Regions from separate parts of the Trinickia sp. HAY1-2D genome, predicted to be linked through region 1. Evidence: predicted binding sites of a transcription regulator. Region 1 holds the regulator's gene; each other region holds the start of a gene.
What was found. Region 1 encodes HrcA, which represses chaperone genes, less so after heat shock. Its sites were predicted from a motif close to TTAGCACTCNNNNNNNNNGAGTGCTAA; they were not measured.
Positions count from the first base shown of each region.

Region 2: a site for HrcA is predicted at 1,956-1,982, ahead of rpoH (RNA polymerase sigma factor RpoH). Genes of this name have one in related genera too.
Region 3: a site for HrcA is predicted at 1,963-1,989, ahead of groES (co-chaperone GroES). Genes of this name have one in related genera too.

Region 1 covers NZ_JBPGWX010000002.1:725,692-729,916, forward strand. The annotation lists gene recN (DNA repair protein RecN) at 1-887, opposite strand, end outside; gene ACR9ZC_RS10360 (NAD kinase) at 975-1,892, opposite strand; gene hrcA (heat-inducible transcriptional repressor HrcA) at 2,080-3,099, shown strand; gene hemH (ferrochelatase) at 3,282-4,225, shown strand, end outside.
Region 2 covers NZ_JBPGWX010000002.1:3,878,395-3,882,619, reverse strand. The annotation lists gene nagE (N-acetylglucosamine-specific PTS transporter subunit IIBC) at 1-857, shown strand, start outside; gene rpoH (RNA polymerase sigma factor RpoH) at 962-1,897, opposite strand; gene ACR9ZC_RS25085 (acyloxyacyl hydrolase) at 2,259-2,837, shown strand; gene ACR9ZC_RS25080 (nuclear transport factor 2 family protein) at 2,881-3,264, shown strand; gene leuA (2-isopropylmalate synthase) at 3,308-4,225, opposite strand, start outside.
Region 3 covers NZ_JBPGWX010000002.1:916,487-920,711, forward strand. The annotation lists gene ACR9ZC_RS11155 (DUF2778 domain-containing protein) at 1-23, opposite strand, end outside; gene ACR9ZC_RS11160 (GNAT family N-acetyltransferase) at 744-1,385, opposite strand; gene groES (co-chaperone GroES) at 2,063-2,353, shown strand; gene groL (chaperonin GroEL) at 2,399-4,039, shown strand.

The DNA of each region.
Region 1 (4,225 bases):
AGCTCGAGCTTTTGCGCATAGTGCGTCAGCGAATAAACGGCCTCGCGCAATTGAATTTCGGCGGGCTCGAGCGAGGCGAGCGTGTCGCCGAGCGCCGGATCGATATCGGCCAGATCGCGCAGTTTCGAGACGATCGAGCCGAGCCGGCCGAGCATGGCATTGTCGGCCTCCGACAGCGCATCGACGGCGCCGCGCACGCCTTCGATCAGATTTGCGGAGTGCGCGAGCCGACGGTGCTCGGCGGAAATTTCTTCCCATTCCCCGGCTTGCGGTGCAAGCTTGTCGAGCTCGGCAAGCTGCCATGCGAGGCGCTCGCGCTCGAGCTGCAGCTCGCGATCGCGCGTTCGAGCGAGCTCGAGCGCATGTTGCGCATCGCGCCAGCTTCGGTGCGCGCTTGCCACCGTGGCGGCAGACGCCGTGAGGCCCGCATGGGTATCGAAAAGCGTGCGTTGCGCATCGGGGCGCATCAATAACTGATGGGCATGCTGCCCGTGGATATCGACGAGCCGTTCGCCGAGCTCGCGTAATTGCGCGAGCGTGGCGGGCGTGCCGTTGATGAACGCGCGTGAACGCCCGTTGGCATCGACGACGCGTCGCAGCATGACCGCGCCGCCCGCTGCGTCGGGCTCGGGCCGCGCGAGCGCCTGGTCGTCGAGCCAGCGTTCGACCTCCGCCGTGGCGCTGAACTCCGCCGTGATATCGGCGCGGCTCGTGCCGGTGCGCACGACGTCGGCGTCGGCGCGCGCGCCTAGCGTCAATGCGAGTGCGTCGATGAGGATCGATTTGCCGGCGCCGGTTTCGCCCGAAAAAACAGTAAAGCCGCGATCGAATTCCAGGTCGAGCGCGGCGACGATGACGAAGTCGCGTATCGAGAGGTGGCGGAGCATGGGAATGGTGATGTTGACGTCGTGTTCTCGTATGGGTTGCCGACGGCCGAGGCCGCTCGGGCGCCGTGGTCCGTCGGCGCGCCTCGTCTAGAGCGGCCCTGTCGCGTTGTCCGGTTCCTCGCCGCCGGACGGATGCTCGTTCCAATGGAGCTTTTGCCGCAGCGTCGCGTAATAGCTATAGCCGACGGGATGCAGAAACGGCACGGTGTGACGCGAGCGCCGCACTTCGATCGTGTCGTTGAGCTCGAGCGCGGTAAACGATTGCATGTCGAAATTCACGTTGACGTCGCGTCCGCCGATGATCTGGATGCCGAGCTTGCATTCGTCCGGCACGACGATCGGGCGATTCGACAGCGCGTGCGGAGCGATCGGCACGAGCACGAGACCGCGCAGCTGCGGATGAAGAATGGGGCCCTGCGAGGACAGCGCATACGCGGTCGAACCCGTCGGCGTGGCGACGATGAGGCCATCCGAGCGCTGGTTGTACATGAAGCGCCCGTCGACGAGCACGCGCAGCTCCGCCATGCCGGAAAAACCGCTGCGGTTGACCACCACATCGTTGAACGCGAGCGCGTGATAGATCGGCTCTCCCGCGCGCATGATGCGCGCTTCGAGCAGCGTCCGCTCCTCGCGCTCGAAGCTGCCCGCGAGCATCTGCGGCACGCGCTGCTGCATCTCGGAGACGGGGATATCGGTGATGAACCCGAGCCGCCCCTGATTGACGCCGATGAGAGGCGTACGATAGGGCGCGAGCTGGCGGCCGATGCCGAGCATCGTGCCGTCGCCGCCCAGCACCACCGCGACATCGGCCCGCGCGCCGATTTCGGCCGGCGTGAGGGACGGATAGCCGCCGATGCCGATATCGCGCGCGGTCTCGGCTTCGAATACGACTTCGAAGCCCCGCTGCGCGATGCAAGCGGCGAGCGCCGCCAGCGGCTCGCCGATGCCGGGCGTGTTGCTGCGCCCGACGAGCGCAACAGTCTTGAACTGGGTCCCAATATTCATGCCGGCATTACACCATAGCTGGGGTCCTAAAAGAACCGTTGTTCCACCCGGTCCCGCAATATTGATTTGTCGCTAGAATGATGACGTGCCGATGAAGGGCGGGCCGCGCGCCGGGACCCGCCGTGCGGCAACCCGAACGCCCCCAGGCGGCCCGGGGACCATCGGCGATTGGCTAAAATTTTGCGTCATGCTAGAACCACGCGCACAAACCTTGTTGAAAACCCTGATCGAACGCTATATCGCGGAAGGTCAGCCGGTCGGCTCGCGCACGTTGTCGCGCTATTCCGGGCTCGAATTGAGTCCGGCGACGATCCGCAACGTGATGTCGGACCTCGAGGAGATGGGGCTCGTGGCCAGTCCGCATACGTCGGCGGGCCGGATCCCGACGCCGCGGGGCTACCGTTTGTTCGTCGATACGATGCTGACGGTCGAATCCGTCGCGGACGAGGAAGCCGTCACACGGGCCGTCAAACGGACGCTGCAGCCCGGCGAGCCGCAAAAAGTCGTCGCGGCGGCGGCCAGCGTGCTGTCGAACCTGTCGCAATTTGCCGGCGTCGTGCTGACGCCGCGCCGCAGCCACGTGTTCAAGCAGGTCGAATTCATGCGGCTGTCCGACAAGCGCATTTTGCTGATCATCGTGACGCCCGAGGGCGATGTCCAAAACCGCATCATGGCGACGCGGCGCGAATATTCCCCCTCGCAACTCACTGAAGCGTCGAATTACATCAATGCGCACTTTGCGGGGCTCTCGTTCGACGAGGTCCGCCGGCGGCTGCGCGAGGAAATCGACGAACTGCGCGGCGACATGACGGCGCTCATGCACGCGGCGGTGACCGCGAGCACGGACGAATCCGACACCGGCGAAACGGTGCTGATCTCGGGCGAGCGCAATCTGCTCGAAGTGGCGGACCTTTCGTCCGACATGGCGCGGCTGCGCAAGCTTTTCGACGTATTCGACCAAAAGACGAGCCTCCTGCAATTGCTGGATGTGTCGAGTCATGCGCAGGGCGTACAGATATTCATCGGTGGCGAATCGAATCTCGTCCCGATCGAGCAAATGAGCGTCGTGACGGCGCCTTACGAGGTCAATGGGACGATCGTCGGCACGCTCGGTGTCATCGGGCCGACGCGCATGGCCTACAGCCGTGTGATCCCGATCGTCGACATCACCGCGCGATTGCTGTCGACCGCGCTCAGTCAGCACTAGACTTTGGCGCGGCGTCGGCACCGGTAGGTCGCCGGCGGGCCATGGGCGAATGATGCACGGTGCGGGCGAGGCCCCGCCATTGGCCGGATGGCCGAATGTCGGGCAGCACGGGCGGCTCGCTATAATGCCCTTCACGTGAACCGAGCTTGTGCCGCGCCGCTCAAGCCTTTCTACGATTGCCCATGCGCTTCGATCTCGAGCTGCCGTCGCAGCCTGCCACGTCTCATCGCGTCGCCGTGCTGCTGATCAATCTCGGCACGCCCGATGCCCCGACGCCACGCGCGGTGCGCCGGTATCTCGCGCAATTCCTGTCGGATCCGCGCGTCGTGGAAATCCCCGCGCTCGTCTGGCAGCCGGTGTTACGCGCATTGATCCTGCCGTTCCGGGGCCGCTCGTCGGCCCGGAAGTACGCGTCCGTCTGGATGCAGGAAGGCTCGCCGTTGCGCGTCTACACCGAAAAGCAGGTCGAAGCGCTGCGTACGCTGCTGCATGCGAACGACTATCCAGTGATTGTCGAGTATGCGATGCGCTACGGCACGCCGGGCATCGGTGCGATGCTCAACCAGTTGAAGCTGGCGGGCGCCGAGCGCGTGTTGTTGATGCCGATGTATCCGCAATATTCGTCGTCGACCACGGCGACCGCGTTCGACGCCGCATTCGCGGCGCTCGGGCGCATGCGCAATCAGCTCGAAATCCGCACCGTGCGGCACTATGCCGATCATCCGGCCTATATCGGCGCGCTGGCCGAGCAGGTGCGGGCGTACTGGGCTGTCCATGGCACCCCGAATTTCGCCTCGGGCGACAAACTGATTCTCAGTTTCCACGGCGTGCCCAAGCGGACGCTCGATCTGGGCGATCCCTACCACGGCCAATGCCAGCAGACGGCGGCAATGCTCACGGCGGCGCTCGGATTGACGGCCACCGAATGCCTCGTCACGTTCCAGTCGCGGTTCGGCCGCGCGCAGTGGCTGCAGCCCTACACCGCGCCGACCCTGCGCGAGCTCGGGGCGGCCGGCGTGCGCCGGGCCGATGTCTTCTGTCCGGGCTTTACGGCCGATTGCCTGGAAACGATCGAGGAAATCGGGATCGAGGTCCGCGACGAATTTCTGCATGCCGGCGGCAAGGA
Region 2 (4,225 bases), 3.2 Mb from region 1:
ATGTGATCCACGCGTTGCTCACCGGCCTTTCGCTCGCGATCTGTCAGGCGCTCGGCATCCATCTTGGCTTCACGTTCTCCGCCGGTGCGATCGACTACGTACTGAACTACGGGTTGTCGACCAAAGGCTGGCTCGCGATTCCGATCGGACTCGTCTACGCGGCGGTCTACTACGGGCTGTTCCGGTTCTTCATCCGCAAGTTCAACATGGCCACACCGGGCCGCGAACCCGCGACGACCGACGCCCAGATCGAATCGTTCGGGGCTGGCGGTTATGTCGCGCCGACGGCGGGCGCCGCGGCGCCGCGTGCCGTGCGCTACATCGCTGCGCTCGGCGGTGCTTCGAACCTGACGCTCGTCGACGCCTGCACCACGCGCCTGCGTCTTTCAGTGGTCGATGCCGAAAAAATTTCGGAGCCGCAGTTGAAGGCCATCGGCGCACGCGGCGTACTCAAGCGCGATGCGCGCAACGTGCAGGTCGTCATCGGGCCGGAAGCCGACATGATCGCCGACGAAATCCGCGCGGCCATGGCAGGTCCGGCAGGGCAGGCCGCGCCGGCCGCTGCCGGCGCCGAGCAAGGACCGAGCGGACCGCTCGATCCCGATCCGATGCGCTGGCTCGCCGTGTTCGGCGGTGCGACGAACGTCGCGGCACTCGATGCCGTGGCGGCCACGCGGTTGCGCGTAGTCGTACGCGATCCGGGCGCAGTCGACCGCCAGCGGCTCGGCGAGCTCGATGTTGCCTGGGTATCGGCCGATACGTTCCACATCGTCTGCGGCACTGCGGCCCAGCGCTACGCCAAGCAACTGGCCACGCGCCTCCCGCCGGCCGCGGGCGTTTCGCCACAGCCCGTCTGAGGTCGATGCGCGCCTGAACTCGCTTCAGGCAATGCAAAAGAGCGGCCAGGGTGACCTGATGCCGCTCTTTCTTTTGGTCCGCCGAACGGGCGGGCCGACGAAACTCAAGCGTACGCGGCCAGGGCGTTGCGCATCTTTTTCATCGCACTCGCTTCGATCTGACGAATGCGCTCGGCCGATACACCGAACTCGGCGGCGAGTTCATGCAGCGTCGAGCCTCCCGATCCGTCATCGTCGACGTTGAGCCACCGCGCTTCGATGATGCGGCGACTGCGTGCGTCGAGCGATTCGAGCGCTTCGGCGATGCCGTCCGTTTGCAGCTTGTCGCGTTGACGGGCGGCCAGCACGGCCGTCGGCTCGCTGTGCGCGTCCGCCAGATAGGCGATCGGCGCGTACGATTCCTCGCCGTCTTCGACGTGCCCTTCGAGCGCGATGTCGCCACCGGAGAGCCGCGTTTCCATCTCGGTGACTTCCTCGCGTTTGACGTTCAGTTCTTTCGCGAGGCCTTCGATCTCGTCGGGCGAGAACGCTTGCAGCCCTTGCTTGTGGCTGCGCAGATTGAAGAACAGCTTGCGTTGAGCCTTCGTCGTCGCGACTTTCACCATGCGCCAGTTGCGCAGGATGTATTCGTGGATCTCCGCTTTGATCCAGTGGATCGCGTACGACACAAGGCGCACGTTTTGCTCGGGATCGAACCGTTTGACCGCCTTCATCAGCCCGATGTTGCCTTCCTGGATGAGATCCGCATGGGGCAGACCGTAGCCGAGATAATTGCGTGCGATCGATACGACGAGACGCAGGTGCGACAGCACGAGCTGACGCGCGGCATCGAGGTTGTTGTGCAGGCGATATTCAGTGGCGAACCGGCGCTCTTGCTCCGCCGTCAGCATCGGAATGCGGTTGACAGCCTGGATGTAGGCGTCGATGTTGCCCAACTGGCCGGGCAGCATCGACGTTGGCGCGAGCGTCAGAGCACCTGCCGAAGCGGCCATGGCGGACGCCGGGGCGAGAGGGCTCGGAAGGGTCATTGCGTTGCTCACGTAGGAAACTCCTTGAAATCGGACTACCGCTCAGTCACAAGTACGACTCCGGGGGATATTAGCACTCCCGGAAGCCGAGTGCTAAGTGTTGGAGTCTCAAATGGCGCCGGAAGTTCCGCGAAGCTATCGATTCCGTTGAGTCGATAGGCAATTCTACTCTATTGGTCGCAAGCCGGCCGCGAAGGGGGACGCGAGCAGGAATTGGGGTTGAATCGAACTGAAGCATCCCCTTTTTCCGAGATTGTGTATTGCGCGAGACGATACGACGCGCGGAAAAACCATACCGTAAGATAGACGCGCTTCGGGCCGCATGGCGCGTGGTAGTGGCCCGATCATCAACGAGCCCCTTCGGAGTATGCGAATGAAAAAGAAGAACCGGATCCGGCAACGTCCCTTGAGCGTTTTCGTCATAGCGGCACTGGCGGCGGCCACCATGCTTGCCGCGGCACCGGGCCTCGCGCGGGCCGATACTTTCGGCGTGCAGCTCGGAGGAGGATTTGGCGAGCACGATGTCAACAAGCTCGACCTGGGCCTCGTCTGGGACCCGGGCATCAATTGGTGGGAAATGGGCGGCTGGCATTTTTCTCTCGTCGGCGAAGCCCATGTGGACTATTGGCACCCGGGCAACGGAACGTCGCGTCATGACGTCTACACGTTCGGTGTACAGCCCATGGTCCGCTTCATCAAAAGCGCTGGCGCCGTTCGCCCATTCATCGAGGCGGGCGCGGGTGTGCGCGGGGTCTCACGTGTGACGATCAAGGATGGTTACTCGATGGGCACGGCCTTTCAGTTCACCGAGATCGTCGGCGTCGGCGCGCAATTCGGCGGCCACCAGCAGTACCAGGCCGGCTTTCGATTTCAACATGTCTCGAATGCCGGTATCAAAGAGCCGAATCCTGGTATAAATTTCAGCCAGCTATATCTGCAATACAACTTCTGACGCGAATGTCCCGTGCGGCATTCGGGTGCATGGGAGCTGAGCGATGGCGGCAAAGATGATCGAAGCGATTCGCGTACTCGAGCGGGACCGGTTTCGCGCAATGGTCGACGGCGACGTGCCGATGCTCAACGAGTTGCTGTCCGAGAACGTGAGCTTCGTTCATACCAACGGCAAGCGCGAGACGAAGCAGCAATTCATCGACGCCATCTCCGCGGGCCGACGGCGCTACCGGCAAATCGAAGTGCAATCGCAAGACGTGTTGCCCGTCGGCAGCGAGACGTGTGTTGTGACGGGGCGCGCGTTGATCGAAATGGAAGCGAACAACGGCGCCTTGCTCTATCCGATCGCCTATACGGCCATTCAGGCGCAAGAAGACGGCCAATGGCGTCTCGTGGCGTGGCACGCGACGCGCTGCGCGCTCGAATGACGCGTCGGCGCGCGCGCGTTCCCTTACCGGCAGCGTATTCGTCTCACGCTGCGGCCTGACGCTCGTCGTCGCTCCACTCGAACCTGTTCACCGCGCTGATGAGCGCATCCACCGCGGCCGTCGCGGCATCGGCATGCACGCCGACGCCGAAACGCAGCGGCGCGCTGCCCGCACGACAGCCGACGAACGCGGCCCAGCCGCCGTCGGCCGTGCGTGCAGTCTCGTAGGAGCAGACATCGATCGGGCAGGCGGCCTCGGCGCTGAGCGCGCACGCCACCGCTTCGACGAGTGCATCGCCTTGCGCATGCGCCGGGTCTCCGCCGATACGGGCCACTTCGCGACGCTGCCAGCGCACCGTGGCGGGGTCGGTGCGCGTGGCCGGTCCCCGCACGCCGAGATATTCGCGGGCGAACCGTTCGCAGATCGCTTCGCCCGTGACTTCGACGCCGGATTCGTCGGCGATTTGCTGCACGACATGACTGAATTCGATTTGCAGGCGGCGCGGTGGCGCAAAGCCGAGCCCGCGCTCGAGCAGGAATGTCGAGCCGCCTTTGCCCGATTGGCTGTTCACGCGTATGACCGCATCGTAGCTGCGACCGAGGTCCGCCGGATCGACGGGCAGGTAGGGCACTTCCCAAACCGCCTCGGCCGATCGCCGCGCGAAGCCTTTGCGAATCGCATCCTGGTGCGAGCCGGAGAAGGCTGTGAAGACGAGATCGCCCGCGTAGGGGTGGCGCGGATGGACGGGTATTGCGTTGCAACGCTCCACGACGCGGCGCACCGCGTCGATATCGGAGAAATCGAGGCCCGGATCGATGCCTTGCGTATAAAGGTTCAGCGCGAGCGTCACGAGATCGACGTTGCCCGTGCGCTCGCCGTTGCCGAACAGGCACCCTTCGATGCGCTCGGCTCCCGCGAGCAACGCCAGCTCGGCCGCTGCGACTGCCGTGCCGCGATCGTT
Region 3 (4,225 bases), 190 kb from region 1:
AAAAACGTGCAGTTGATTGGCATCACCCGGAACTCGTGGTCGATCAAGCTTGCAATGTTGACATGCTCGCCGACCGAGCCGCAACCGGCGGCTCGGTCTGTCTATCGGTGCGGACGAGCTGGGAGCGGCGCATATGTGCCTAAACCTCCATCTTTTCGGGCGCGATGCGGCACTTACCTAGGCGCTGCACCACGCGATTTTTCATTGTTTCAGCACGTCAGCGCCGTGTCGATCGCGCCGACATCGGCAGCCCCAAACTCGGGCACAGACTACCAAGCCGACAGATGAACGAATCAAATCGCAGGCAGCAGGCTACAGAGAACGACAATTACCTTGGCCGGTCGCATTGACTCAGGTTTTTTGTTACCGAGCTAGGCTCGTTGCCTCAAGTACTTTGCTACTTGTTAGACGGCTGATGGGTGCGACGTCGTCGTTCTGAGGCGCAGTTGCATTGCGGCGCGCGTCGACTGGCCGTTACGGACGGCGGGCGGATTTAGCGATGCGACGACGCTACAAGCAGGCGCCAACGGATTGGGCCCAGATTGGGCTCGTGCTGATGGTGATTCTGGGGTGGCAGAGAATGGCCATGGGCCGATACCGCCTCGATGCCACAGCCCGCGCATTTGTATATGCCGGAGAACGGCGCGGTTGCACCGGGATGATGAAGTGTGTCGAACGCGTCGTTGTTGACGTGTGACAGCTGATTCCCGTATTTGTATTGCGCCATGACGTCACCGGCTCGGTTACACCGCAAAGTTTTGATTGAGTTCAGCAACATCGGGTGTCGGCAACGCCAAAGGCGTGTCCCCTTCCGGTGAGTATAAATCGCGGTACATCAGGACGGTACGAGGCGCGTCGTCCTGTGCGCCGCGCTGTGGACGTTTCTTGCTCACCGTCGACTGACGCACTTTGTTGTGCGCGGCGGCTTTAAACCCATTGCGTTCATAGAACTGGATCGTGCGCGGATTGTTGTCCGCATCGACCGTCAGTAAGCGCACCGATACGCTGTTGCCGTAGGCAATCGCCTCGATCGCTCGGGTCAGCTCGCGTCCGATTCCGGCCGATTGCAGGTCCGATCGCACTGCGAGCTTGGTGATCTTGATTGCGGGGAAATACTTGATCGAACACTCGAACGGCAGTCCCAGCTCGAACGCCTCCGATAAATTCAACGGAAGCCCATCGGCGGACAGACTGAAAAATCCCACAGGGATCACGTCGTCCTGGGCGTAGGCGACGACCGTTTCAGTCAGGCCGTGCATGGAATAGTCGCGAGCGCTTTCTGTCAGGAACGAATCCAGGCCTTGATTGCCGCACACGAAACCCGCGAGCTGTGCGGAGGTCAGGTCACAGATGTTGCGGAGCGCAAGCTGCGCGAGAGTCGGCACCGACGAGCGTTAACCGCGACGCACACCGTGCGGCAGCGGTGCCGCGAACGCTTTTTGGAGATCCGCAGCATATCGACGCAATTGTTCGCGGCGTTCGTCCGTCAGAGTGACGGACGTGACGCTACGGACGAGCGCGCGACTATCGCGGCGCGTCAATCTGCGGGTGGACTGAATGATGGGTTTGGCTGCCATGTTGCTACTTCAGATTACATAATCACATCGCGCAACCGCCAGTTTTGCGGCACCTGCGCACATTATCGGAAGCGATACCGAGAACTTAAGAGCGATCCGCGAAAAGGTCAACCGCAAACGTACATTCTGCACAGCGGGCGTTGCGGTAAAAGATTCCGATCGAAAACCAGGCCGCGATTTTCGCACGACCTTTTGGGTCGAAGCGATTAGAACACACGAATGATACATGGTTCACTTAACGGACGCAGCAGCGCCGAATGGCCGCGGCCACCGACGTCCAACGCGTCGGCGGCGGCCTACATGGCCGGTGTCCTACCTCTGATTTGCAACGATTCTCACTTCCTCGTCCGGCCCTCCTTGAAATCGGGGCAACCCGTCCATATAATTAGCACTCGCTGCACGTGAGTGCTAACAAGTTCCGTCCGGGTCGCTGGGCGGCCTACCAAGCTAAGCGTTCTTCAGTCTCAATCAGAGAGGAGTGTTGTATGAACCTTCGTCCTTTGCACGATCGCGTCATCGTGAAGCGTCTGGATCAAGAAACCAAGACCGCCTCGGGCATCGTGATCCCCGACGCTGCGGCCGAAAAGCCGGACCAGGGTGAAGTGCTCGCGATCGGGCCGGGCAAGCGCAATGACAAGGGTGACCAGATCTCGCTCGACGTCAAGGTCGGCGATCGCGTGCTGTTCGGCAAGTACGCAGGCCAAACCGTGAAGGTCGACGGCCAGGAACTGCTCGTCATGCGCGAAGAAGACATCATGGCGGTCGTTCAGAAGTAATCACGCTTCCGATCCATATCCACTGAGATTTCAAGGAGTTAGAAGATGGCAGCTAAAGACGTCGTATTCGGCGACAGCGCACGCGCCAAGATGGTCGAAGGCGTGAACATTCTCGCCAATGCGGTGAAGGTCACGCTGGGCCCCAAGGGCCGTAACGTCGTGCTCGAGCGCAGCTTCGGCGGCCCGACGGTGACCAAGGACGGTGTCTCGGTCGCGAAGGAAATCGAGCTCGAAGACAAGCTCCAGAACATGGGCGCGCAGATGGTCAAGGAAGTCGCTTCCAAGACCAGCGACAACGCCGGTGACGGCACGACGACGGCCACGGTGCTGGCTCAGTCGATCGTCCGCGAAGGTATGAAGTATGTCGCGTCGGGCATGAACCCGATGGACCTGAAGCGCGGCATCGACAAAGCGGTGATCGCCGCCGTCGAAGAGCTGAAGAAGATCAGCAAGCCGTGCACGACGAACAAGGAAATCGCCCAGGTCGGTTCGATTTCGGCCAACAGCGACACCTCGATCGGCGAGCGCATCGCCGAGGCAATGGACAAGGTCGGTAAGGAAGGCGTCATCACCGTCGAAGACGGCAAGTCGCTCGCCGACGAACTCGAAGTCGTCGAAGGTATGCAGTTCGACCGCGGCTACCTGTCCCCGTACTTCATCAACAACCCCGACAAGCAAGTCGCCGTGCTCGAGAGCCCGTTCGTGCTGTTGCACGACAAGAAGATCTCGAACATCCGCGATCTGCTGCCGGTGCTCGAGCAAGTCGCGAAGGCTGGCCGTCCGCTGCTGATCATCGCCGAGGACGTCGAAGGCGAAGCACTCGCCACGCTGGTCGTGAACAACATCCGCGGCATCCTGAAGACCGTTGCGGTCAAGGCGCCGGGCTTCGGCGATCGTCGCAAGGCGATGCTCGAAGACATCGCGATCCTCACGGGCGGCCAGGTGATCGCCGAGGAAACGGGTCTTTCGCTCGAAAAGGCCTCGTTGCAAGAGCTCGGTCAAGCGAAGCGCATCGAAGTTGCGAAGGAAAACACGACGATCATCGACGGTGCGGGCGACGGCGCCAACATCGAAGCACGTGTGAAGCAGATCCGCACGCAAATCGAAGAAGCCACTTCGGACTACGATCGCGAAAAGCTGCAAGAGCGTGTGGCGAAGCTGGCCGGCGGCGTGGCAGTGATCAAGGTCGGCGCTGCAACCGAAGTCGAAATGAAGGAAAAGAAGGCACGTGTCGAAGACGCGCTGCACGCTACGCGCGCGGCCGTTGAAGAAGGTATCGTGCCCGGCGGCGGTGTGGCGCTGATCCGCGCTCGCGCGGCGATCGCCAGCGTCAAGGGCGAAAACGCCGACCAGGACGCAGGTATCAAGATCGTGCTGCGCGCGATGGAAGAGCCGCTGCGTCAGATCGTGTCGAACGGTGGCGAAGAAGCCAGCGTCGTCGTGGCGGCCGTTGCCAATGGCAAGGGCAACTACGGCTACAACGCAGCCACGGGCGAGTACGGCGATCTGGTCGAGGCAGGCGTGGTCGATCCGACGAAGGTGACGCGCACGGCGCTGCAAAACGCCGCTTCGGTTGCCGGCCTCCTCCTGACGACGGACGCGGCTGTTGCCGAGTTGCCGAAGAAGGACTCGCCGATGCCTGGCGGCATGCCCGGCGGTATGGGCGGCATGGGCATGGACATGTAAGTCTCGCGCAACAGCGAGCAGCATGAAGGGCGCGCCTCACGGCGCGTCCGTCCAGACGAAACCCCGCAGCGATGCGGGGTTTTTTTGTTTGTGCCGCAGCCAGATCCATTGGCCGTTTGGCGGATTTCCACGCACCGCACTTTGCGGGAGCATGAGCCTTTCCACTCACATTGGAGAAGGCCATGT